3 regions of the Lysinibacillus sp. HST-98 genome follow, and region 3 is predicted to be linked to each of the others. Evidence: riboswitches for the same ligand, from Rfam matches in the RefSeq annotation. Region 3 holds a riboswitch; each other region holds the start of a gene.
What was found. A riboswitch is a leader RNA that binds a small molecule or an ion and turns the genes downstream of it on or off. The one in region 3 is predicted to bind cobalamin.
Positions count from the first base shown of each region.

Region 1 (7,952 bases), on a different contig from region 3:
CTAACGACCGATGCGAATGAAACAATCGATAAAGCTTTTTTTATAAAAAAATTCAAAAAAGCCATCGACAATCGTGCCGCATTTTTTAGCAATGAAAACACAACAGCCTTTCGTGTGTTTAATGGTGAAGGAGATGGCATTGGCGGTCTTACGATTGATTTTTTTAACAGCTACTATATGGTAAGCTGGTATAGTGAGGGCATTTACTCATTTAAAGAAGTGGTGTATGAGGCGCTTGCTGAGACAGTGGACTACCAAGCGATTTATGAGAAAAAACGCTTTGATAGCAAAGGACAATATATCGAGCAGGATGATTTTGTGATGGGCACGCCAGGAGAATTTCCTATCATGGTGAAGGAAAATGGTATGACCTATGCGGTGCATTTAAACGATGGCGCCATGACAGGGATTTTCCTCGATCAACGTGAGGTACGATTGGCTATTCGTGAGCGTTATGCCCACAATACAGACATGCTGAATACATTTTCCTATACAGGAGCATTTTCTGTGGCAGCCGCTCTAGGAGGAGCCATCAAGACAACGAGTGTAGATGTGGCAAAGCGCAGTCTAGCCAAAACGATTGAGCAATTTAGTGTCAATCATATTGATTATGAGGCACAGGATATAAAAGTCATGGATGTCTTCCATTATTTTAAATACGCACAGCGTCATGCTTTACAGTTTGACCTTGTCGTATTAGACCCACCTAGCTTTGCACGTACGAAGCAAATGACCTTTTCAACGGCAAAGGACTACCCTAAATTACTAAAGGACACGATTGCCATTACCGCTAAAAACGGCATCATTGTGGCTTCCACAAATAATGCCAGCTTTGGCATGAAAAAGTTCAAAGGCTTTATTGACCAAGCATTTAAAGAGACGCGTACACGCTATAAAATTGTCGAGGAATACGGTTTACCGAAGGATTTCCGTGTACCACGTGAATACCCTGAATTTAATTATCTGAAGGTCGTGTTCATCCAGAAAATCGACTAACCAATCGAGAATCACACCATGTTGTGATTCTTTTTTTATGTGAGAAAAAGTTGATTCTACCTAAGTAAAGTCTTGAAAAAGTTTTTAATTATCGTAAGTTTGTTAGTATTAGTTGCATGTTCAAATGATGAAGCACCTTTCAAATTTTGATGCAGTTATGATAACAACTGTAATGTTTGAAGAAAAAGTCCCTATTATTTTTTAGATTCAACAACACGTCATATTCCATCTACAAGAGAAGGGACTACATTAGAAACGGTTCATTGGGAATCATTAAATAACGGTCCTTATACAACAATTTATTTATATGATTATAAAGGAAATAGAGAAGATGTTTAGACCTTTATCATAAAGGTGAACAAATCCTTTACCATGAGATTTTTTTTAAAATTGTATCGTTTATAAACCATCATACAGGTCTTCTCTATTAAAAGTAGCCTAAGAAGATACTCTCTTCTTAGGCCACCCTATTATAGATATTTCACAAACCAATCACGAATATATTCAAGTCGATTAATTCGCAATGTGGGCTTTCCACTTCTTGACAGTTCATGATTCGCCTCAGGGAAACGCACGAATTTTGTTTGTTTTTTACGATACTTTAAGGCGATAAACAATTGCTCTGCCTGCTCAATTGGACAACGATAGTCTTTTTCACCATGTAAAATCAATAATGGTGTCTCCACTTTGTCTACATACTTCAGCGGCGAATGATGCCATAGCTTCTCTATATCATCGAGCCCTGCTTGAATTTGCCAGTCTGTAAAGTAATAGCCGATATCACTGACACCAGCAAAGCTAATCCAGTTCGAAATGGAGCGCTGCGTCACAGCTGCTTTAAAGCGATTTGTATGGCCCACAATCCAGTTAGTCATAAAACCACCGTAGCTTCCGCCAGTTACTCCTAGACGATCCTGATCAATAAAATCATAGTGCTCCAGAGCGTAGTCTACCGCTGCCATTAAGTCCGCATAATCATTACCACCATAATCGCCACGTACTGCATCAACAAATTTTTGGCCATAGCCATGACTACCACGCGGATTAGTGTAAAGCACTGCAAAGCCTTGTGCAGCAAGGATTTGGAATTCATTAAAATAGGTATTGCCATACATTGCATGTGGACCACCGTGGATTTCAAGAATGAGAGGATACTTCTTCCCTGCTTCATAGCCAATTGGCTTCATAATCCAGCCATTGACCTTCCAGCCTTCTGCACCTTCAAATTCTATACTCTCTGGAACAGCTAATGTTTTGGTCTTTAAAAATTCTTCATTAATGGACGTCAACTGTTCTTTGGCACCCGTTTTTAGGTTCACATAAAACAGATCGCCTGGATTGGTCGTTGTGCTAATAGCCACAATAGCCTGATCGTTTTGCGCATCAAGTGAGAAGCCATAAACATATTGATCATCATGGATAGCTGGGTAAATTTCGCCATCTACATTTCCGTAATAGATCGCCGCATTGCCGTGATCTGTGACTTGGAAGTAGAAGCTATGATTATCATTCATCCATTGAACACGTGGTGACGCTACACCTTGCAGGAAATCACCGATGACAAAATCACCGACAGGCGCATCAAATTCACTTGTTACACAGTTTAGTAGTTTTTGCTCCATGTCATAAATCCAAAGCTTCGCTTGTGTGGCATTTTCAAATTCACGTTCTCCACCTACAAAAGAAAGATAACGACTATTCGGTGACCAAGCCGTTTGGTAATATGCACCCGAACCTTCTGTTAGCTTGTGACTCTGTTTCGTTTCTAACTCCAATAAATAGATATCCACATTGAATGAGAAATCTAAATCCTCCGCTTTATCTGCTAAATACGTAAGGTATTTGCCATCTGGCGACCAAGTACCCAGATGGAAGTACTCTTTGCCTTCTGTCACTTGTTCTAGCTCTCCTGATTCCACATTGACCATGGCAATATGGGTAAACTGCTCCATATCAATAAATCCACCAGCATCCGATTTGTGTTTCATTTTCTCGATTTCTAGTGGCTTTAGTTCTTTATCCTTTTTCTTCTCATCCTCCGCTTTATCTAGGATGGTTTCATCTTTCCCTAGCACGACTGAAAAAGCAATTTTCTTGCCACATGGTGACCAGACAGGGGATGTCGCTCCATTTTTACAATGTGTCACCTGTTTTGCCTCTCCACCTGCTTTCGAAAGAACATAAATTTGTGACTTACCTGTTCTCGTTGACAAAAATGCAATTTGACTACCATCTGGTGACCAAACAGGGGAACTCGTTCTATCTTCGCCAAATGTCCATTGCTGTGGTGTTTTGTCCTTCAAATTTATGTAAAACAAATTCGATATATAGTCATTTTTCTTCTCGTCCATACGAGTCTCTATATAAACTACCTCTGTCCCATCTGGTGAAAGCTGTGGATCTGCTACTGATTTTAAGTGATAAAGATCTTCTGGTTGAATCCCTTGTTTCGATGTCATGTTCTTGCTCCTTTGTATTGTAATTTTCTGTGCCTTACTACAATACTTCGACACCCTAAGTAATATCCCTGCTATTTAATTGAATTTTTTACTAGTTCCCAATATTCTGCGTACTTTGTTCTGCGATAAAATTTGTAAAAGGGCTCATTTGGGCGAGCATGCTCCTTATATAGGTTGATCAGAAGCAGTAAAAAATCTTCAATTTGTGTGACGTCTACCCTCTTAGCGAATAACGTGCCAGCCTGTGCCTTTGCTCCCATCGGTACTGCCCCTAAATAGACATCAAAGCTTTCTTGTTGGTAAACGAGTCCAATATCATCATAGACTGCATTGTAGCAAGCTGATGCACAGCCATTAATATTGACACGCACTCTTGCAGGTACCTTCATCCCCGCTAGGGCATGATAGAGCTGTTCGGTTATTGGAGCAGCATCCATTTTCTCCCCATCACAAAAATCGCAGGCCTTCATGGCTATGATTGGACCAGAGGGAGCAACATAGAGACCCGCTTCCTGTAAGGCTTGCACCGCTTCTGTGGCATCGCACGTTGGTATGGACAAGAGTATACTATAGGAAGCAGAATACTTTATCGCCCCCTTTTCGCCAGCAATTTCGGCTATTTTTTGGAATTGTGCAGGGGTATAATGCTTATTAATAATGCCAGGGCTAACGGCTAGACGGGTAAACTCACCATGACGGTTCAGTGTTTCAAATGTTTGATCTGGTACATTTTTTTGAAATGCGTTCATTTTTATCGCTCCTTATAAAAAAGGAGCTAGCAAAACGCTAGCTCGAATGGATTAAAAGTTTTCAGGATAGAAGCCCGTGGCTAAAATTTCAATGGCCTCTGCCGCACGAACCCCTTCAGACGCTGCTGAAAGTGGCAGGATGACAAAGCGCTCATTTTTGACCGCTTCCATCTCCTTCAATGCTGGATCATTTTTTAAGAATTGGATCTTTTGGTCTGCCGTTGTTTCACCGTAATCAATCACGACAACTACCTCTGGGTTGCGGTCTACTGCATCTTCCTTCGATACAGTTGTCCAACCTGATTCCACATCACCAAAGATATTTTGACCACCTGCGATTGTCACAAGCTCATTCATAAAGTTTTGACCAGCTGTAAATACATCCTTTTCACCGCTATCAAACACAAGAACACGTAATTTTTCGCTATCTTTTGGTAATTTAGCTTGTACTGCCTCTACATCTTTCGTCATTTGATCAATTAAAGCTTCGCCACGATCCTCAATACGGAAAATCTTTGCGATATGGCGAATATCAGTGAAAATATCCTCTAATGTTGGCTTTGTCATGTTGGAAGCCGTATGTAAATACGTATGGATGCCTAATTCTTCAAGTTCTTCTGGTGTGCCTACCCCCTTTTCGCCAAAGCCACTTTTCCAGCCTGCATATAGGAAATCTGCCTCGGCATCAATGACTTGCTCCTTCGTTGGGTATTGATCAGAAAGCACAGGGACTTTATCGTATGCCTCTTGCAATGGCTCATAGATTTTATCATCTAAGTAAGCTGTCCCTACCATAGAATCCTCTAAGCCAAGTGCTAGCATGATTTCTGTCACATGCTGATTTAAGCTAATCGCTTTTGTTGGTGCTTCCGTATATGTTTGACTTGTGTCATTGTTTTCAATGGTTACTTCGGCTGCCGCCTCAGATGGCTCAACCTTTTCACCTTGTACTGCTGATTCCGTTTTGTCTTTTGCATTACAAGCCCCTAAAACAGCGATCAAGGCAATGATCATCATTAGCCATATACTTTTCCATTTCTTCATGTCCTTTTCTCCTTTGTTGTTAAAATATAGAAAGAAATCAGGGATTTCTTTACTACCTAGGTGGTTGGAAGGGCATAAAAAAAACCCTCTTGTCGCCAAGAGAGTAGCATAGTGAAATAACGGTATATTACCTGTATCACTATCCCCATCCTCGTGGTTCTTAGTCAAAAAATACATACTGGCAGGTATCCTGGCTTAGGTTCATCATCTATACGCCTTCCCATAGTTTCCCTACAGTGGCATGCTGTATAGACTCCCCCTTTACAGTTGCGGGACAGCATCGGAATTGCACCGATTTCCCTTTTAAGCAAATGACAAATGCCATTTGCACCAATACGTTCTATAATGGTCAATACTATTGATAGACTAGCAGAAGAAAATTTATCGCGCAATCAGTAGTATGACACTAAAAGTATAATCATCACTATATTAGCACTATTTCGACATAAAGACGAACTATTTTACAAGAAATATAGAAGCTAGTATTCTGTTACAATAAAAAGATAGCATTCTATAGAAACGAGGATTTCTTATGTACAAAACAATTGGTGTACTTGCGCACGTGGATGCAGGGAAAACGACCTTTTCTGAGCAAGTACTTTTTCATACAAATAGTATCCAAGCCCGTGGTCGAGTTGATCATCAGGATACCTTTCTTGATAATCACGAGCTGGAGCGCAGACGAGGCATTACGATATTTGCCGAGCAGGGGCGTATGAGCATTGGCAATGATACATACACATTGATTGATACACCAGGGCATGTCGATTTCTCCCCTGAGATGGAGCGTGCCATTCGTGTGATGGATTATGCCATTATGATCATTAGCGCTGTTGAAGGGATACAAGGCCATACAGAAACAGTATGGCAACTTTTACGTCAATACCATGTCCCTACCTTCTTCTTTATCAACAAAATAGATCGTGAGGGTGCCAATGTGGAGGCTGTCATCAGCCAGCTTCGCAAAGATTGCTCACAGCATATATTGTTCATCGATGAGCCATTGCGAGCAGACTATGTATCAAATAGCATCATGGAATGGCTAGCGGAGCGCGACGAAGAATTGCTTGATGCCTTTCTGAATGAGTCATTGGAGCATGAACAGTGTCTTGCTCAATTACAGGGAATGATTAAAAATGAATGTGCCTTCCCTTGCTTTGCTGGCTCTGCCTTAAAGGATGAGGGCATTCAGGAATTTCTTGACCAGCTCCCACTGTTAACGTGTACCGATTTTGACAAGGATGCCCCGTTTGAGGGAGAGGTTTTTAAAATTCGTCATGATGGTCACCAACGTTTAACCTTTATGAAGGCGGTCAAGGGTTCATTGCATGTGCGGGATGAATTTTTATTTGGCGAAGTAACAGAAAAAGTAACCGAAATTCGCCTTTATAACGGCAGTCGCTATGAGACTGTTCAACAGATAGAGGCAGGAGAAATTTTCGCTGTCAAAGGACTGAGCCAGGCAAACATTGGGGATCAAATCGGTACAACGATGCTATCCCAGCCCTATGAGCTTGTCCCAACCTTACAGGCAAAGGTTCAATATGAGGGCGATCAGCATATCAAGGAAGTGCTCCAGTTTTTCCGTTTACTCGAAGCTGAAGAGCCGTCCTTGCGTGTGGTCTGGCAGGAAAAATTTCAGGAAATCCATGTGCATATTATGGGTGTCATTCAATTGGAGGTCCTGACAGAGGTATTCATGACGCGTTTTTCAATAGCTGTCTCCTTTGGTGAGCCGCAAATTTTATATATGGAAACCATTGCGACCCCCGTAACAGGCTATGGTCATTTCGAGCCCCTCAAGCATTATGCCGAAGTTCATTTATTAATGGAGCCAAATCCACGTGGAACAGGTAATACCTTCAGCAATGCCTGTCATGCCGATCATTTATCTGTAGGCAATCAGCGCCTTGTTGAAAAGCACCTGTTTGAGCGTGATCATCATGGGCTACTGACAGGCTTCCCTGTAACAGATATTCATTTTACACTTCTAACAGGTCGCGGGCATAATGAGCATACATCGGGGGGAGATTTCCGTGAAGCCAGTTTCCGTGCCCTACGTCAGGGGCTGGAGCAGGCACAAAATGTTCTACTTGAACCCTATTATCGCTTTAAAATGAAGGCTTCAAACGACTTTATCGGTCGTATGATGACTGATATTCAGCAAGCAGCAGGCATATTCGATGACCCGATTTTATCCGAAACGGATGTTATCCTAACAGGTCGTGCGCCTGTTGCCACTTTAATGAGCTACAGTACAACCTTTGCCGCCTATACAAATGGGAAAGGTGCACTCACACTCCAATTTGATGGCTATGATGTGTGCCATAATACAGAGGATGTGATTGCACAGATTGGCTACGATAAAAATGCAGACCCTGAGTATAGCTCCTCTAGTATCTTTTGTGCAAAGGGCAAAGGGTATACGGTTCCATGGCAAGAAGCACAGGCAGCCATGCATTGCCTGTAGGATGGGGTGATTTTGTTCGCGTGAAGGCATTACTTGCTTTCGCGGGTATTCGTCGCACTAGCGCGGGTATTTCACTTGCTTCCGCAGGTATTCGTCGCACTAGCGCGGGTATTTTTCCTGCTTTCGCGGATATTCATAGCGCAAGATCAAAACAAGCCCTCCGAATAATGGAGGGCTTGTTTTTATAGTGCACCTACAGCCTTCTTTGTTGGTTTGTCCATCAAATAAGCGGGT
Region 1 is NZ_JAENHX010000005.1:28,850-36,801, reverse strand. Features, by position in the region: gene JIN86_RS13005 (class I SAM-dependent rRNA methyltransferase) at 1-996, shown strand, start outside; gene JIN86_RS13000 (S9 family peptidase) at 1,467-3,455, opposite strand; gene JIN86_RS12995 (precorrin-3B methylase) at 3,527-4,204, opposite strand; gene JIN86_RS12990 (ABC transporter substrate-binding protein) at 4,256-5,248, opposite strand; cobalamin riboswitch at 5,412-5,598, opposite strand; gene JIN86_RS12985 (elongation factor G) at 5,781-7,718, shown strand; gene JIN86_RS12980 (hypothetical protein) at 7,682-7,906, shown strand; gene JIN86_RS12975 (hypothetical protein) at 7,901-7,952, opposite strand, start outside.
Region 1: it holds a riboswitch for cobalamin, as region 3 does, so the genes downstream of both, JIN86_RS12990 (ABC transporter substrate-binding protein) here and JIN86_RS02065 (energy-coupling factor ABC transporter permease) in region 3, are expected to answer to the same signal.

Region 2 (7,952 bases), on a different contig from region 3:
GATGGTTTGTGGTAGTGCTATTATTTGACTCCAAAGCTCCAGAACCGTGTGATGGTGTGGAGGAAGCATCATAGGCAACTAATGTTACACCAATCTTTTCTTCAAGCTCATTGATTTTTTCTAGTTGCTGCGGGTCTAATTGTGCAAACTTAATTTCTGTCATGGCCATCAATCCTTTCAATTATACAATTCCCCGAAATATAGAAAATATACTTCTTCGCATAATTGCGGAACATGGAAAATAAAAATGACTGATTATCAGTCATTTTTATTGACATTATTTTTCTTATTCTATAACATAATAATTAAGTAAGGCAAAAGTGAGGGATTGCATGTCAAAAGAAGAAAAAATTATTCAAGCTGCCATTGAGGTTTTTCGAGAAAAAGGAATAGAAAAAACAAAGGTTTCAGATATCGTTAAAGCTGCTGGGATCGCTCAAGGAACATTTTATCTTTATTTCCCATCACGCCTTTCTGTGATGCCAGCTATTGCTAAAAATATGGTAGAAAAAATTATTGCTACCTTAGATGAAGGTATTTCAAGTCATAAGCCCTTTGAACAGCAACTTGAAGAGGTTGTGGAAATGGTTTTCTTAATCACGAAAGATTATGGAGATATCGTTGCACTTATTTATGCAGGCATTGCGCAAACTGAGCATTTAAAAGAATGGGAAAATATATATGCACCCTATTATGAATGGATGAGTCATTTCTTATTATCTGGCCAGCAACAGGGAATGATACGTGATTCAATTGACCCAACACGTTCTGCTAAACTGATGATTGGTCTAATTGAATCTGCTGCTGAACAAATTTATTTATTTGACGATAGCAAGGATGAAACAATGAAATTGCTCAAGCTTGAGCTTATAGACTTCCTATCTCACGCACTTGGCCTACGTCACCCATAAAAGTGACGTTCTTTTTTACTTCAAAAATGACTGAATGTCAGTCATTTCATTACCTAATAGAAAGGATTTTATTTATGAAAAAAGAATGGATGTACGTCGTTTTAACAAGTTTATTTGAATTGCTTTGGGTATTTGGCTTTAACGTAGCAAGCTCATGGTGGCATTGGATAATTATTGTGACAATCATTGCTATAGATTTTCATTTCTTATCGAAGGCTTGTGAGAGCTTACCTACTGGTACAGTCTATGCTATTTTCGCCGGAGCAGGTGCAATTGGTACTACATTAATGGATATTTTCATTTTCGAAGGAGAATTTAATGCCATTAAAGGACTGTTCATGATTATTTTAATATTAGGTGTGATTGGTCTAAAATTAGCGGATAATTCTTCTAAAGTGCAGGTGCAAACGAAAGGAGAGAATGTATAATGGGTTGGGTACTTATTATCTTAGCTGCATTGTCTGAAATTATAGGTGTGATTGGCTTACGCTTCTATAGTCAGCAGAAAACATTACAAAACTTAATTTTATATATTGGTGGTTTTGGTGTGTCCTTTGCCCTTTTATATGCATCCTTCAACTATTTGCAGTTAAGTATTGCCTATGTTGTTTGGGTAGGAATTGGTACTGTTGGAGCTGTACTCGTAAATATCATTTTCTTTGGTGAATCTAAAAATCTATCACGTATTATCAGTATCATAGCAATTATCATAGGTGTAGCAGGCTTAAAAGCAGTATCTTAATGGCTCTACAATACAGGACGCCACTCTTAAATCGGAGGCTTCCTGTATTCATTTTATTTAATATGGCATGACGAAGAAGGATTGGAGTAATTAAGATAAAAATTCATAAATTCCATCCGCAATAAATTCCGCAGGACCACGCATCCAGATATGGTCATTGTCAGCCCATCGTATGACTAAGTCACCGCCACTAAGTTGGACTACTATCTCTTCTCCCTTCTGACAAAAACCATTTAATATAGCAGCCACTACCGCTGCACAAGCACCTGTCCCACATGCCTCTGTTATACCCGAACCTCGTTCCCAAACGCAGCATTTCAACGCCTTCTCATGAACAATCTCTACAAACTCAACATTGCAACGATAAGGAAATCTTATATCATTTGCTATATCACCAAGTGTTCTTAATGGTGCTTGCTCGATTGCATTCACAAAAAATACGGCATTCGGGTTGCCCAAAAACAAAGCTGTTACCAAAAGAGATTGTTGGGGTAACGGAAAAATCTCATTGATGACAAGCTCATTTGGATTTCCTAACATCGGAATGTCTTTGCGCAATAAGAGAGGTTTGCCCATATCGACTATCACCTCTATTACACGATTGTCTTGCACCACTACCTGAGCCAGCATAATCCCGGATTTCGTTTCAATCGTAATTAGCTCTTGTCGTACAATATGACGTTCAAAAACATACTTAGCAACACAGCGAAGACCGTTACCGCAATTTGTCCCCTCAGAGCCATCTTTATTAAATACACGCATACCACAGTCAGCAATTTTAGATGGTTGGATAATAATCAATCCATCCGAGCCAATACCAGTATGGACATTGGCCATTTTTTGAGCCAATTCACAAAAGATATCTTCCTTGTAATTATGTTGGAAAAGATCAAGATAGATATAGCTGTTGCCAATACCATGCATTTTCGTAAAGGCTATTTGCATACAGTCACTCCTTAAAGGATGTTTTATGTATCTAATAGAAGATCTCACTTTCTATATTTGGCTAAACCTCTTCGTGAACTGTTCAGGAACATATGTAAGATACGGCTTCCCTGTCAGTGGATGTATTTGAATATCCGCAAAAACACCGAATACATCTTGTAGCACTGTTGGGGTAAGTACTTCCTCTGGTGTACCATGGCAAACTATTCGCCCTTGCTGTAAAACGTAAATTTGATCGCAATACATAGCAGCGATATTTAAATCATGTAAAGCTGCTACTACGGTTAAATGCAAGGTCTGAATTAAATCCATAAGTTGAAGTTGATGTTGAATATCTAAATGATTCGTCGGCTCATCCAATATTAATACCTGTGCTTGTTGAGCGAGTGCCCTTGCAACCATGACACGCTTTTTCTCGCCACCAGAAAGCGAACTAAAGCTTCGTTTCTCTAAATGCGATATGCCCGTTTGGCTAAGAGCCTCTTTAACAATTTGAAAATCTTTCTCTTGATCAAGCTCTAACAGCTTTTTATGTGGTGTTCTTCCCATACTGACTAAATCATGCACAGTGAAATCAAATAATACGGGTGTCTCTTGGCTTACAACAGCCAAATTTTTCGCAATTGATTTACTTGATTGCTTTAATATATCTTGCTCATTTAATACTACCGTTCCGCTTTCAGGTTTTAGGAGACGATACATATTTTTTAACAATGTTGATTTTCCGCTCCCATTAGGACCAATTAATCCAACAAATTGCTTTTCTTTTATTTGAATGCTTACATCATGTAGTATACGCTGATCGTAAATGGAGAATGATACTCGTTTCGCTTCTAATGTCATGGACGTTAATCTCCTTCACCGAAAGAATAGTTGTTACGACGGAGAAGCCAAATGAAAAATGGTCCCCCGCAAAAAGCTGTAATAATACCAATTGGCATTTCCTGAGGAGAAATAATGATTCGAGCAAAGGCATCTGCCCACACTAAGAATATTCCACCTATTAAAGCACTAATAGGTATGACGTATTTATAGTTTGAGCCCACAATTAAACGCACAATATGGGGAATAATCAATCCCACAAATCCTATAGAACCACTAACTGCGACAAGCACACCAGTTAATAGAGATACTAATAGTATTAACTGAATACGGAATTGCTGAAGATTAACGCCTAATGTCACTGCCGCCTCTTCTCCTAGTAATAATAAATTTAAATTGCGATAGTGTAGCCAGAGTAGCCCAAATACAACCAAGAATACGAAGGCTGGAATCACAATATTATTCCATTTGGCTCCAGCTAAACTACCTAGCATCCAAAACATAACAGCCTTTAAGGCCCCTTCTTGCTTTGACATCATTAAAATAAAATTAGAGATAGCCGTTAAGATAAAGGACACAGCCATGCCTGCCAATAGCAAGCGGAAAATAGAGACACGTCCCCCAACACGTGACAAGAAAAAAACAAGTGTAATCGCAAGTAATGAACCAAGGAATGCGGATACCGAAAGAGCGTAAATACCTAAAAATGAAAAGGCTCCTAAAATAATCACAGAAGTAGCTCCGACAGCTGCACCTGAAGAAATCCCTAGAATATACGGGTCTGCAATAGAGTTACGTACAAGTGCCTGAATGGCTGCCCCTGCAATGGCTAACCCAGCTCCTACTATAGCAGCTAGCAAAACACGAGGTGCTCTTATTTGCCAGATGATGATTTCCTGAGAGCGACTCCAATCTTGCTCGATTGAATTTTGTATAAAAGGAATCTTAGAAAGAATAACTTTCCATACATATAACGGTGTAACTGAAACTGAGCCAACCATTACAGCAAAGGTCATTGAAACAATTAATACCATAAAAAGTACGAAGGAAAATAACATAAATTTTTTATTCATCTGTTTTAAACTCCTACTGAATATTGATGAATGAAGCAATAAAAAAAGGTATCTCATGCGAAAATGCGCATAGAAATACCCTAGATTAAACAAAGTCAGAAAAATATCCAGCTATTGTCCGTAATTGCTTGCATCCTCGTGGGCATTACAGGTATTACTAAATGGCAGGTCTCCTGGCTTCGATTCACTATCCTATAATTACCTTCCCATTCTTAAACAGTGGCAAATCATATTATAGGATTCCTCGTTACAGTTGCGGGACAGCGTCGGACTTCCACCGACTTCCCTTTTAAGTGACATTCAAAAATGTCGCACCAATAGTATTTGAAGTTATAAAATTGTGACGATTCTATCATACATTTTTATAGATAGATAGTCTACTTCTATTTAACTCAACATTTGAGTTAACCAAAAACGATAATAAGGTTGACACAATAGTATTCGTTTTTTACACTAGCAGTAATAACTTATAAAACGAGGTGAAAATCATGGCAACTGTTACTCAACATAGTCACCATAAATTAAGAACTATTGACATTACCTACATTGGGTTGTTTTCAACGCTAATGATGGTGGGTGCTAATATCACTTCCTTTGCACCCTTTATGGTAGTTGGTGGTGTACCCATTACGCTTCAAACCTTCTTTGCAATTTTAGCAGGGCTTATTCTTGGTAGTAGAAAAGGTGCGCTCGCCTGTACAATTTATATGTGCGTAGGATTGGCAGGAGCTCCTGTCTTTGCTCGTTTCGGTGGTGGAATTGGCCAAATTTTAAGCCCTACCTTTGGGTTTATTATTACATTTATATTAGCAGCATTTGTTGCAGGGCTAATCGTGGAACGAAGCGGGACAAAGAAAAGTTTTATCGTAGCTGCTTTGGTAGCAACGGCTATAAATTATTTGATAGGAACAAATTGGATGTTTTTTGCATATAAACTTTGGGCAAGTGCGCCAGAGAATTTTTCATATAAGCTCGCTTGGCTTTGGATGATTCCTCCACTACCAAAAGATATTATTTTAGCTATTTTTGCTGGTATCTTCGCCCATAGATTACAAAAAACATTGAAGATCCTGCCCATTCAATAGCATATCTCCCCACCTAATTGTTCCAGACTAAAGAAATGTTTTTCATAGGGTCATATCCATCGTTTCTGCACATTTATTTGCTACATTAGGAGCACATAGTGAGGAGGATATCATATGAAATTCAATAAAAGATGGTCAGTCGGACTATTATCAGTAGTCGCTTTAATTAGTTTATCGGCTTGTACAGAGGATCAAACAGAACCAGCGTCCACTTCTAATGAAACTGCTGAAAAAATGGATCATTCTACAATGAACCATTCAAGTTCTGGCGATGTACCAGTAACGTTAAAAAAAGCTGAAAACCCGAAATTTCCTGTAGGGAGCACAGCCATTATTACAGATGGACATATGGAAGGTATGAAAGGGGCAGAAGCAACAATAGTAGGTGCCTATAATACAACTGCCTATGTTATTTCCTATGAGCCTACATCTGGTGGAAAGCGAATAGAAAAGCATAAGTGGGTGATTCATGAAGAATTAATTGACCCACAAGAAGCACCACTGGCTCCTGGAACAGAAGTAAAAACGGACGCAACACATATGGAAGGTATGGAAAATGCGACTGTCCTTATTGACGAGGCTGTGCAAACAACTGTATATATGGTTGATTATACTTCCACTACAAGTGGTGAAGCTGTAACAAATCATAAATGGGTAACAGAAGAAGAGCTTAGTCCAAAATAATAGAAATAACCTCTACCTTCAATTCTGGTAGAGGTTATTTCTAGCTTTTATGTTCCATTCGCTTTCTATTCGCAGACTTATGCCATTTATAGCCGATGCCCCAAACGGTTTGCAAGTAATCATCCGCCGGAAAACCACTTTTTCTTAATTTTTCTCGTAAATTACGTACATGTGAATCAATGGTACGATCTTCAATCGTTACATCATATCCCCAAACGGCATGTATAAGGTGTTCTCTAGAAAATGCTCTATTTTGATAATCTAAAAATAGGGCGAGCATGGCAAATTCCTTTGGTGTTAATGGGATTGCCTTATGTTGAAAATATACTTCAAAGGACTCTCTATCTAAACAAAGCCCTTCAAAGATAATCAATTTTTCTTCAGATATCGTTCTTCTTAATACAGCATGTATGCGTGCTAACAACTCCTCCTCATCAAAAGGCTTTAAAATGTAGTCATCAGCACCAAGGTTTAAACCTTTTACAATATCAGCGTGTTCTCCTTTTGCAGTAAGCATAATGATAGGAACATCCCAAAACTTCCTAATTTCCTGGCAAACCTGCCACCCACTCATCTCTGGCATCATAATATCCAAAAGAACTAAATCCACATGTTCTTCTTCTAAAAAATCCAATGCCTCTTGTATAGAAGTCATTGCTCTACAAAGAAATAGTGGTTCCAAATAAAGGGTTAATAAATCTAACATTCTTGGTTCATCATCAATGCATAAAATCGTTTTCATTCGTTTCTACTCCTTTAAATGATAATTCAAAAGTAGTCCCTTTATTGATTTCACTTCTAACCTCTATTTCTCCCCCATGTGCTTGTACAAGCTCCTTGACAATAGCAAGCCCAAGTCCAGATCCACCTAAAGCACGACTACGTGATTTTTCCACTCGATAAAACCGATCAAAAATATATGGTAAATCCTTCTTTGGAATTCCTTTCCCTGTGTCTTCAACGGTGATGCTTAAAGTTCCACTGTCTTTTTTTACAGTGACTGTAGTCATATCTCCTGGCGCACAATAGATTAATGCATTATTTAATAGATTAATCAGGATTTGCTCAAGTCTTGCTTCATCTGCATATAGTGTTAAGCCATTATCACAACGGACAACCAAATAGATACCTTTATCTTGAAAAGCGGGACTTAATTTTTCTTCAATGCTTGTAAAAAACGGCTCTAAATGTAAGTAATGTTTTTCAATTACAAATGAGTTTTCATCCATTTTCGCTAAATCAAATAAATCTTTAATTAATCTAGAAAGTCTATTTGTTTCTTCTATTATAATAGCTAAATACTTTTGACGATCTTGCTCTGTTAAATCTCGTTTAGCAAGAATGTCTGTATAGCCTTTAATAAAAGTTAGCGGTGTACGAAGCTCATGTGCAATACTCGATAAAAACTCCTTACGCTCTTGCCTCAGATGATTTAAATCATTGGATAAAAGCTGGATAGCATTTGATAAATCCCCAAGCTCGTCTTTTCCATTCGTAGAAAGAGCGACTGTAAAATCACCCTTACTCATTTTCAATGTAGCCTCTTTCATTTGAATAAGTGGTTTAGCCAACTTGCGAGATAGAACAACAATGACTGCAATACTGACAAGACCAGATACAATACCCACGATGAGAAAATGCTTATTGAGCCGTTTCATTAATGCATGGATGGAATCGGTATTTTGAAACA
Region 2 is NZ_JAENHX010000014.1:61,066-69,017, reverse strand. Features, by position in the region: gene JIN86_RS22150 (hypothetical protein) at 1-163, opposite strand, end outside; gene JIN86_RS22145 (TetR/AcrR family transcriptional regulator) at 333-911, shown strand; gene JIN86_RS22140 (DMT family transporter) at 986-1,339, shown strand; gene JIN86_RS22135 (DMT family transporter) at 1,339-1,653, shown strand; gene dapF (diaminopimelate epimerase) at 1,744-2,598, opposite strand; gene JIN86_RS22125 (heme ABC transporter ATP-binding protein) at 2,650-3,441, opposite strand; gene JIN86_RS22120 (FecCD family ABC transporter permease) at 3,447-4,493, opposite strand; cobalamin riboswitch at 4,640-4,827, opposite strand; gene JIN86_RS22115 (biotin transporter BioY) at 4,982-5,578, shown strand; gene JIN86_RS22110 (YdhK family protein) at 5,693-6,262, shown strand; gene JIN86_RS22105 (response regulator transcription factor) at 6,303-7,004, opposite strand; gene JIN86_RS22100 (HAMP domain-containing sensor histidine kinase) at 6,982-7,952, opposite strand, start outside.
Region 2: it holds a riboswitch for cobalamin, as region 3 does, so the genes downstream of both, JIN86_RS22120 (FecCD family ABC transporter permease) here and JIN86_RS02065 (energy-coupling factor ABC transporter permease) in region 3, are expected to answer to the same signal.

Region 3 (7,952 bases):
ATAATCCTCGTCATAATCTGTTTGGAAATAAGCTTTTTGATCCTCGCCTATTTCAAAGCGGATTGCCTGTTTAATGATAGGGTCAACATTTTCTAGATTGCCTGAAGCTGTAGGATTCATTAACATGCTCATCAAGCTGTCAATTTCATTACGTTTTTTTATGTTGTTTTCTGTAAGTGGTAATTGGCCCTTAGGGATATTTTCTTCGATCATGGCTTCATCTACAGGTAGACCATCCTCATCAGGTGGGAGGGAAACTACTTCACCTTTTAATGTGTAAGGGATCATTGATTCACTAATTGTTTCTTCTTTTTCGATGCCGCCACTAAAGAACATCTCCATAGAAAACTCGCTATTACTTTCATTAGATACACTTAAAACGTACTCTTGATCTGGAACAGCATCGATAATCATACGAACCGGTTCACCTTTTGCAGTACCATAAGCGGTCTGCATTGGATAGGCTTCTTCTTCACCTTCATCATTTTCAGCTGGATCGATTTCTTCTGGTGGCACAGGATTAAAGTCATCTTTCAGATAAAGCTCCATAGAGGCAGTGACACCTGGAATTCCCGATAGATCAAATTGTAACGTCGTCGGTTTTTTGACAGAGAACGTGAAGTAATCTTGATCTTGTTGTTGATCTTTTGACAGTAGTGTATAGTTTTTACCTGCTGTACTATAAGGGAACTTTTTAATAGGCTCCATCGTAGATTTGTCTACTGTATCAATTGGTAAGTCCTTCGTCGTTTGTGCTGTGAAAATGTAAGTAGATTTGCCTTTTAAACTATAGCTTCCATTATGATCTTTGACACCAATGACAAGCGTTCCCTTTTGATCTGCTTTAAATAGATAACCTTCTTTTTTTCCTACGCGAACATCGTTGACATGGATAGGCTCTACATCACCAATCCCGCTATTTGGGTAGAAATATAAATCAAAGGCATAGTCGTATTTGTCAGCGCCTTTTAATGTCAATTGAGCATATTCATTTTCTTCAAGATCGACTTTATACCATTTCTTTTCGTCTTGCTGTTCAAAAGTACCTTGTTCTGTATTTAGCTTATTTTTAGTAAGGACCTTGGCGTTTTGAATGCGATCTTCCTTTGTCTCTGAATAATGCTTTGGTAATTTATTTAAATCAAATTGTAATGCTTCCACAGGGTCAACTAATCCGTGACCATAAGTAAGATCATAACCTTTCTCGCCCAAATCTTGTGCTGTCATTTCTAAAATCGCTTCTATTTGATGCGGTTTTAAAGATGGGTTTTTTGATTTAAGAAGAGATGCGATTCCTGCCACGACAGGAGAGGCCATGGATGTTCCACTAAACTTGACAAAAGATGATCCTTTCTTCGCATCATGAACGGTACTATAAATGTCTTCACCTGGTGCAACAATATCAACAGACGGACCGTAATTGGAGTAGCTTGATAGTTTGTTGCGTTCATTTGTTGAACCAACACTAATGACACCTTCGAAAGAAGCGGGGAAGGAATATTCATCTGTTGATTCATTTCCTGCGGCTGCCACAATTGTAATACCACTATCAATCGCTTTCTGAACGGCTTCCTTCATCAGGGGAGATTCACCATAGCCTCCTAGACTCATATTAATGACGTCAACGCCCTGCTCAATTGCATAAAGAATACCCTGTGCAATAATGAAATCATTAGCACCTTCTTTGCCGTTAAATACATCAATTGGCAGTAACTTTGCATTCGGATTAACCCCGTGCCCACCTACGCCATTATCTTTTGCTGCGGCGATAATACCTGCCACATGTGTTCCGTGATCGCCTGAATAAGTAGTATTAGCAGGTGCTGCTGCATTATAGGGTGGGAGTACTTGTGACTTTAGATCGGGGTGTTTAAAATCTACACCAGAATCAATGACAGCAACTGTAACATCATGGTTGCCTGCTAATTCTAGTGCCTTATCCATTTGCAGTAGGTTTAAATGATACATCTCTTGTTTCTTAGGATCAGCTTCATTATTGAAAGAATGATAGACGTAGCTAGGAGACACACTAGATATCCCGTTTTGCTTTAAATAGTAAGAGACGGCTTTTTCGATTGATACGCCTTTATTTAGTTGTACAACATCATAACCTAATGAAGGAATGGAGCGGATGACCTTGGAGCCAATTTTTTTATGTACGTTTTTATCAAGACCTGAATGCTTGATAACAATTGTATCCTTACTCATCCATTTTTCTTCATTCTTCTCTGTTTGTTTTGCACTGTTTGCCAGCATGTTTTTCGCTTTATGCTGTGGTGCCTCAGCAAAGGCAGAAGCAGCAGGAACCATGAGTGCAGCGGATGCTACAACAGCGACTGATTTTTTATACCAACTTTTCAATTGTTATCTCTCCTTGGTGTTATAAATTAAGTCTCGACTATAGTAATACGGACAAAGATTAGAAAAGTTTCGTAATGTAGGAAAATTTTTCTTTGCTATTTTAATTTTTGGTAGGTATAACGAAAAAACGGACAGCTAAACACTGCTTGTTTTTCGTATACCTAGCATTGTTAAAAGCTTTAAATTTGTTCTATTAATTGTTGTAACTCCTGCTTGGAACGAGGGATTTTGATATTTTCCTGCAATAGCTTCTTTTTTTGCAAAGCTATGACCATTTCAAAAATCCATGGACGTTCAAGATGCGCGCGATGTAACAATTCGTCTTCATAAAACAAGGCGATTGGATCACCGTTGTAAATAATTTTTCCAGCCTCCATAACAATGATTAGATCGGCCCATTCATAAGCGAGAGGTATATCATGTGTTGCTAGTAAAATGGTTCTCTCACCATTCTCTAATTTGGCTAAGTATTGTAATACTTGTGCAGCATAATAATTATCAAGACCTGCTGTTGGTTCGTCTAACAAAAGGACAGAGGGCTCCATCGCTAAAACACCTGCCATTGCTACACGTTTTTTCTGACCTACGCTTAAAAAATGAATGGGTTTATCAAGCAAATCTTCCACTTCGGTTTGCGCAACGGCCCATGCTATTTTTTCTTCCGTTTGTTCAGTAGACCAGCCGAGATTCAATGGGCCAAATGCTATATCTTGCTTGACGGTCCCTGAAAAAAGCTGATGATCTGCATTCTGAAAAACAATGCCGACTTTTTGGCGTAGGGTCTTTAAAGCTTTTCGACTATATTCCAGACCGTTGCCTTCGAATAAAATCGACCCAGCTGTAGGTTTTAAAATACCATTAAGATGCTGAAATAAAGTTGATTTTCCCGCGCCATTATGCCCGAGTATGGCGATTTTTTTACCTTTTGGAATGTCTAATGTAATATCTGATAACGCCTTCGTACCATCCGCATAGGCATAAGATAATTGGTTGAGTTTAAAATAAAATGTTGTCATGTGAAATACCCTCCGTATACGATGAGGACTAGTAAAATAGCTGCCATGCATAGCCAATTTTTCTTGCTATAAGTGCCCATCTCTTGCCAGTAGACGGCCTCGCCTCCACGTGATTGCATGGCGTTGTTGAGCTCCCGGCTACGTTGAAACATTTCCACAAATAATGCCACAATAAGCATGGAGACAGAGCGTAGCCATTGCATCGGTGAATGGTAGCCGAGACGTGCTTGCTGGGCGAGATGTATATTTTGCATGCTTTCTAAAAACATAAAAATAAAACGATAGGTTAGTTCGACGAGCTCCACTAATAAAGAGGGGAGTCGCCATTGTCGTAGCACATAACATATTCCTTGTACGGAAGTGGTTAGAATTAAAAAGTATAAACAACTAATGCTGCCAAGGACAATAAAGAACAGCTGTTGCGCTGCTAACACACTTGCGTTCCCAATAAAGACAGTCCAATTCCTCCATGTAAACGACCAAATATGGGCAGGGAGTGTATTCGTTGATGATGTAAAGGAAAGTAAAATAGATACAAGACTTGTTAATAAGAAAAAGCCAGGTAGCAATAATAATTTGCCATAGTATGTAAGCGGAATTTTGGCACCTAAAATGATAAAAGCACTCATTACAAAAAATGTAATGAGTGAAAGTCGTTCATCTCTCATGATGAGCGTTATGAGAAGTAATCCAAGTGAAAATATCATTTTTTCTAGCGGATGAACGGACGCTAGCTTATTCAGATAGGCATACTTATCAATGAGTAACATAATGGTTAACCTTCTTTGTGTTTGCCACGCATATAGCCGATGAAGTAGCCAATAAAGCCAGCTCCTATAGCTGCCTGTAGCACGAATAATAAGCTTTCGATTTCACCACTTGGTGGCTCCCATAGACTTTCAAACCATGGCTCATATTCCGCATTGATTTCACCAATAGCTGCTTCTGCTTCTCCATCAGCACCACCAAATTCAGCACCTTTTTGTATGAACAAGGGAATGATGGCTAATAACACAACAATTGCTAATAACAATAAATTTTTTTTCATCTGTTAATGTGCCTCCTTTGTTGAGAAAACACGTAAAGTTTTTAGTTCGCTAATATTGTATTTTTTCAAGAAATTCATCACTATGACCGTTAAAATTCCTTCACTCACGGCTAAAGGAATTTGAGTTAAGGCAAAAATTCCTGCAAACTTTGTAAAGGATGCCATAAAGCCTCCAACCTCTGAAGGAAAGGCTAGTGCTAGTTGTACAGAAGTCACAATATATGTACCTAAATCACCAAGCATAGCTGCAAAGAATACGGCTAGTGAAAATGACAAGCCTACTTTTTGAGCACCTTTAAAGACAAAGTAAGCAATAAAAGGACCAACAATAGCCATAGAAAAGGCATTAGCCCCTAAAGTTGTAATTCCTCCATGAGCTAATAATAAAGATTGAAATAATAAAACGATTGTTCCAATTACACTCATTGCTAGAGGGCCAAAGAGTACTGTCCCAAGTCCTACACCAGTTGGGTGAGAGCAGCTACCTGTAACAGAAGGGATTTTTAAGGCGGATAGCACAAAGGCAAAGGCTCCTGAAAGCCCCAAAAGCATTTTTGTTTCAGGATTTTCATCAACGGTTTTTCGAATAGAACGCAATCCTAGAATGATAAATGGAATAGAGATGACCCACCAAAAAATAGCCCATTCGATTGGTAAAAAACCTTCCATGATATGCATGGCAAAGGCACGTTTTGGCACGATTAAAAAGGCCAGTAAAAAATAACTAAGTTTCCACCATGAAAATTTCAAAAAGTTTTCCTCCTAACTAATTAGTAGATTTTTAGAATATTGCGTGCGTAATCAAAAAAAGCACTTCTCCACTGGTGGAAAAGTGCATAGCTAAAAAAGCAAATAACATTCTCATCTGCTAAGCCGCACACCTATCCTCGTAGGCTGAAACGATCACTTATTTTTCGGCAGGTCTCCTGGCTCTAGTTCAATGCTTTATAGGTCTTCCCATCCGTTGGACAGTGACATATTCTATAAAGCTCCCTATTACAGTGGCGGGACCGCGCCGGACTCAAACCGGCTTCCCTTTTAAGCAAAATGACAAGCACTTTGCACCGAAAAACATTCAAATTGTGAGATTTCACGACAAAGTGTAACATGAATTTCCATAAATATGCTATACCTTTTATAAATTTTTTTAATTAAAGGTCAATAGTGAATATTCTGATAACGAGTTGTGCGCAAATATTTTATAGATTGTATAAATTTCATACCTAGTTCCATTCAAAATTGATAAATTTGTCATAAATTTTTGAAGAAATATTGAAATTTTAAAAAAATAAGATATGATAAAGACAGTTTTCTATTTAAAATTCTAATAAAAATTTCATATAAAACGTCAATAAGTGCTCGAATAGCTCGAGATAATAGGGAAATTGGTGAAAATCCAATACAGCCCCCGCTACTGTAATAGCTGATGAAATCGCAAAGCCACTGGTGCAAACTTGGGAAGGTGCGACAGTAAAATGAAGCTTAAGTCAGGAAACCTGCTTATTTGATTGTGCATGCAAACTTTTCGGAGGGAGAAGTTGAAGCGAAAGCGAGTACCTGTATTTCATTCTATTCGTTTTTATTTGGCTTCTACAAAACCTTTACTCTTCGTTATAGAGTAAAGGTTTTTCTTTTTCCAAAAAGCAAATGAGGGGAGACAGAAGATGACAACTTGGAATTTAGAGGGGATGAAAACACATCTCTTTATTTGCAATGGCAGTAGCTGCATGAAAAAGGATGGGGAGGAAATTACCTTAGCCATTCGAGATGAGATACAGCGGCAAGCACTCGATCAAGAAATACATACGACAAGAACGCGCTGTAATGGACGATGCAAGGATGCTTGTGTGGTAATCGCTTACCCCCAAGGGAATTGGTATCGTGTGCCATCAACAGAGCATGCTAGAACACTAGTACAAGATTTACATCATGAATCCTTATACAACGAACATGTCTTTACACTTCGTGAAGGTACATTACAGCGTACTGCTCAAACAACTGCCATTAAAGGGATCGAAAAGGTGAAAGAGGGGTAACAACATGGCGCAAAAAGGAAAAATTTTCGTAGTAGGCTTTGGACCTGGAGATTTTAAGCATATTACGACACGTGCAGTAGAGGCTTTACAACAAAGTGATATGATTATAGGCTACAAAACCTATGTAGAGCTGATTCAAGATTTAGTAAGTGCAAAATCGATTGTTAGTACAGGCATGACAGAAGAAGTGTCGCGTGCACAGGAAGCCGTTCGTCAAGCCGAAGCAGGGAGCATCGTCTCGGTGATTTCGAGTGGTGATGCAGGCGTCTATGGCATGGCGGGTTTAGTCTATGAGGTGTTAATTGAGCTAGGCTGGACAGAAGCAACAGGAATTGAAGTAGAAATTGTTCCTGGGATTTCTGCGATTAATTCATGCGCTAGCATACTTGGTGCACCTATTATGCACGATGCTTGTACAATCAGCTTGAGTGACCATCTAACACCTTGGAATTTAATTGCAAAGCGTGTCGAGGCAGCTGCAATGGCAGACTTTGTCATTGCTTTATACAATCCTAAAAGTGGTCGTCGAACAAGACAAATTGTCGAGGCTCAGCGAATTCTCTTAGAATATCGTTCGCCAGACACACCAGTTGGGCTTGTGAAAAGTGCCTATCGAGAACGTCAAGAAGTAACCATGACAACACTAGCTGAAATGCTAGAACATGATATTGGTATGCTGACAACTGTAATTATCGGGAATTCGTCAACATTTTTCTATGACAATAAGATGATTACGCCCCGCGGTTACCAACGTAAATATACCCTGGGTGAAGAGAAACAGCCATTACGTCCACATCAACGTTTACGCGAAGAAAATGAACCTTGGGCAATGAACCAAGAGACAGGAACAGCGCGAAATGACTTTATGGCTGACCCTAATGCAGGGCGCTTTAATAAACCCAGTATAGCCGCTACGCCAAAGCCGAAAAAAACAGCTCTTGAAATGGCTACAGCGGCACTTGCAATGGTAAAAGGGACAAGCGTAGTCAAAGTAACAACGAAGCTTGTACAGCAAAAAATAGAATCTATATTTGAACTAGCAGTAAGCCCTGGAGTAGCCAATAAATTTTTTACTCCCCAGCAAATGATGACGTTAGCAGAGGTTGTTGGGGATGAGGGGACGATGGAATACACACCAGACCATCAAATTCATTTGAAAATACCAACGACTTCCCCTGAACAGATCACAGAGAAATTACAGGAAGTAGGATTTTTATTAACCCCAATTGGTGATGTGTTATCACTGAAGGCTTGTGATTTTTGCTACGGTGAAAAGGCTGATTCGATACCATATGCAGAGGAAATACAAGAAAAACTAGGCGGTATGTCCTTACCGAAGACATTAAATATCGGCTTTAATGGCTGTGGGATGGCCTGTTATCGGGCTGTATTTGATGATATTGGCATCGTCTACCGCAAAAGTAAATTTGATGTCTTTATTGGAGCAAAACCAGTCGGTCGTACGGCTCACGCAGCACAGCCTGTTGTAGA
Region 3 is NZ_JAENHX010000001.1:396,786-404,737, reverse strand. Features, by position in the region: gene JIN86_RS02085 (S8 family peptidase) at 1-2,361, opposite strand, end outside; gene JIN86_RS02080 (energy-coupling factor ABC transporter ATP-binding protein) at 2,541-3,377, opposite strand; gene cbiQ (cobalt ECF transporter T component CbiQ) at 3,374-4,147, opposite strand; gene JIN86_RS02070 (energy-coupling factor ABC transporter substrate-binding protein) at 4,153-4,425, opposite strand; gene JIN86_RS02065 (energy-coupling factor ABC transporter permease) at 4,429-5,175, opposite strand; cobalamin riboswitch at 5,325-5,509, opposite strand; cobalamin riboswitch at 5,762-5,943, shown strand; gene JIN86_RS02060 ((2Fe-2S) ferredoxin domain-containing protein) at 6,090-6,461, shown strand; gene cobJ (precorrin-3B C(17)-methyltransferase) at 6,466-7,952, shown strand, end outside.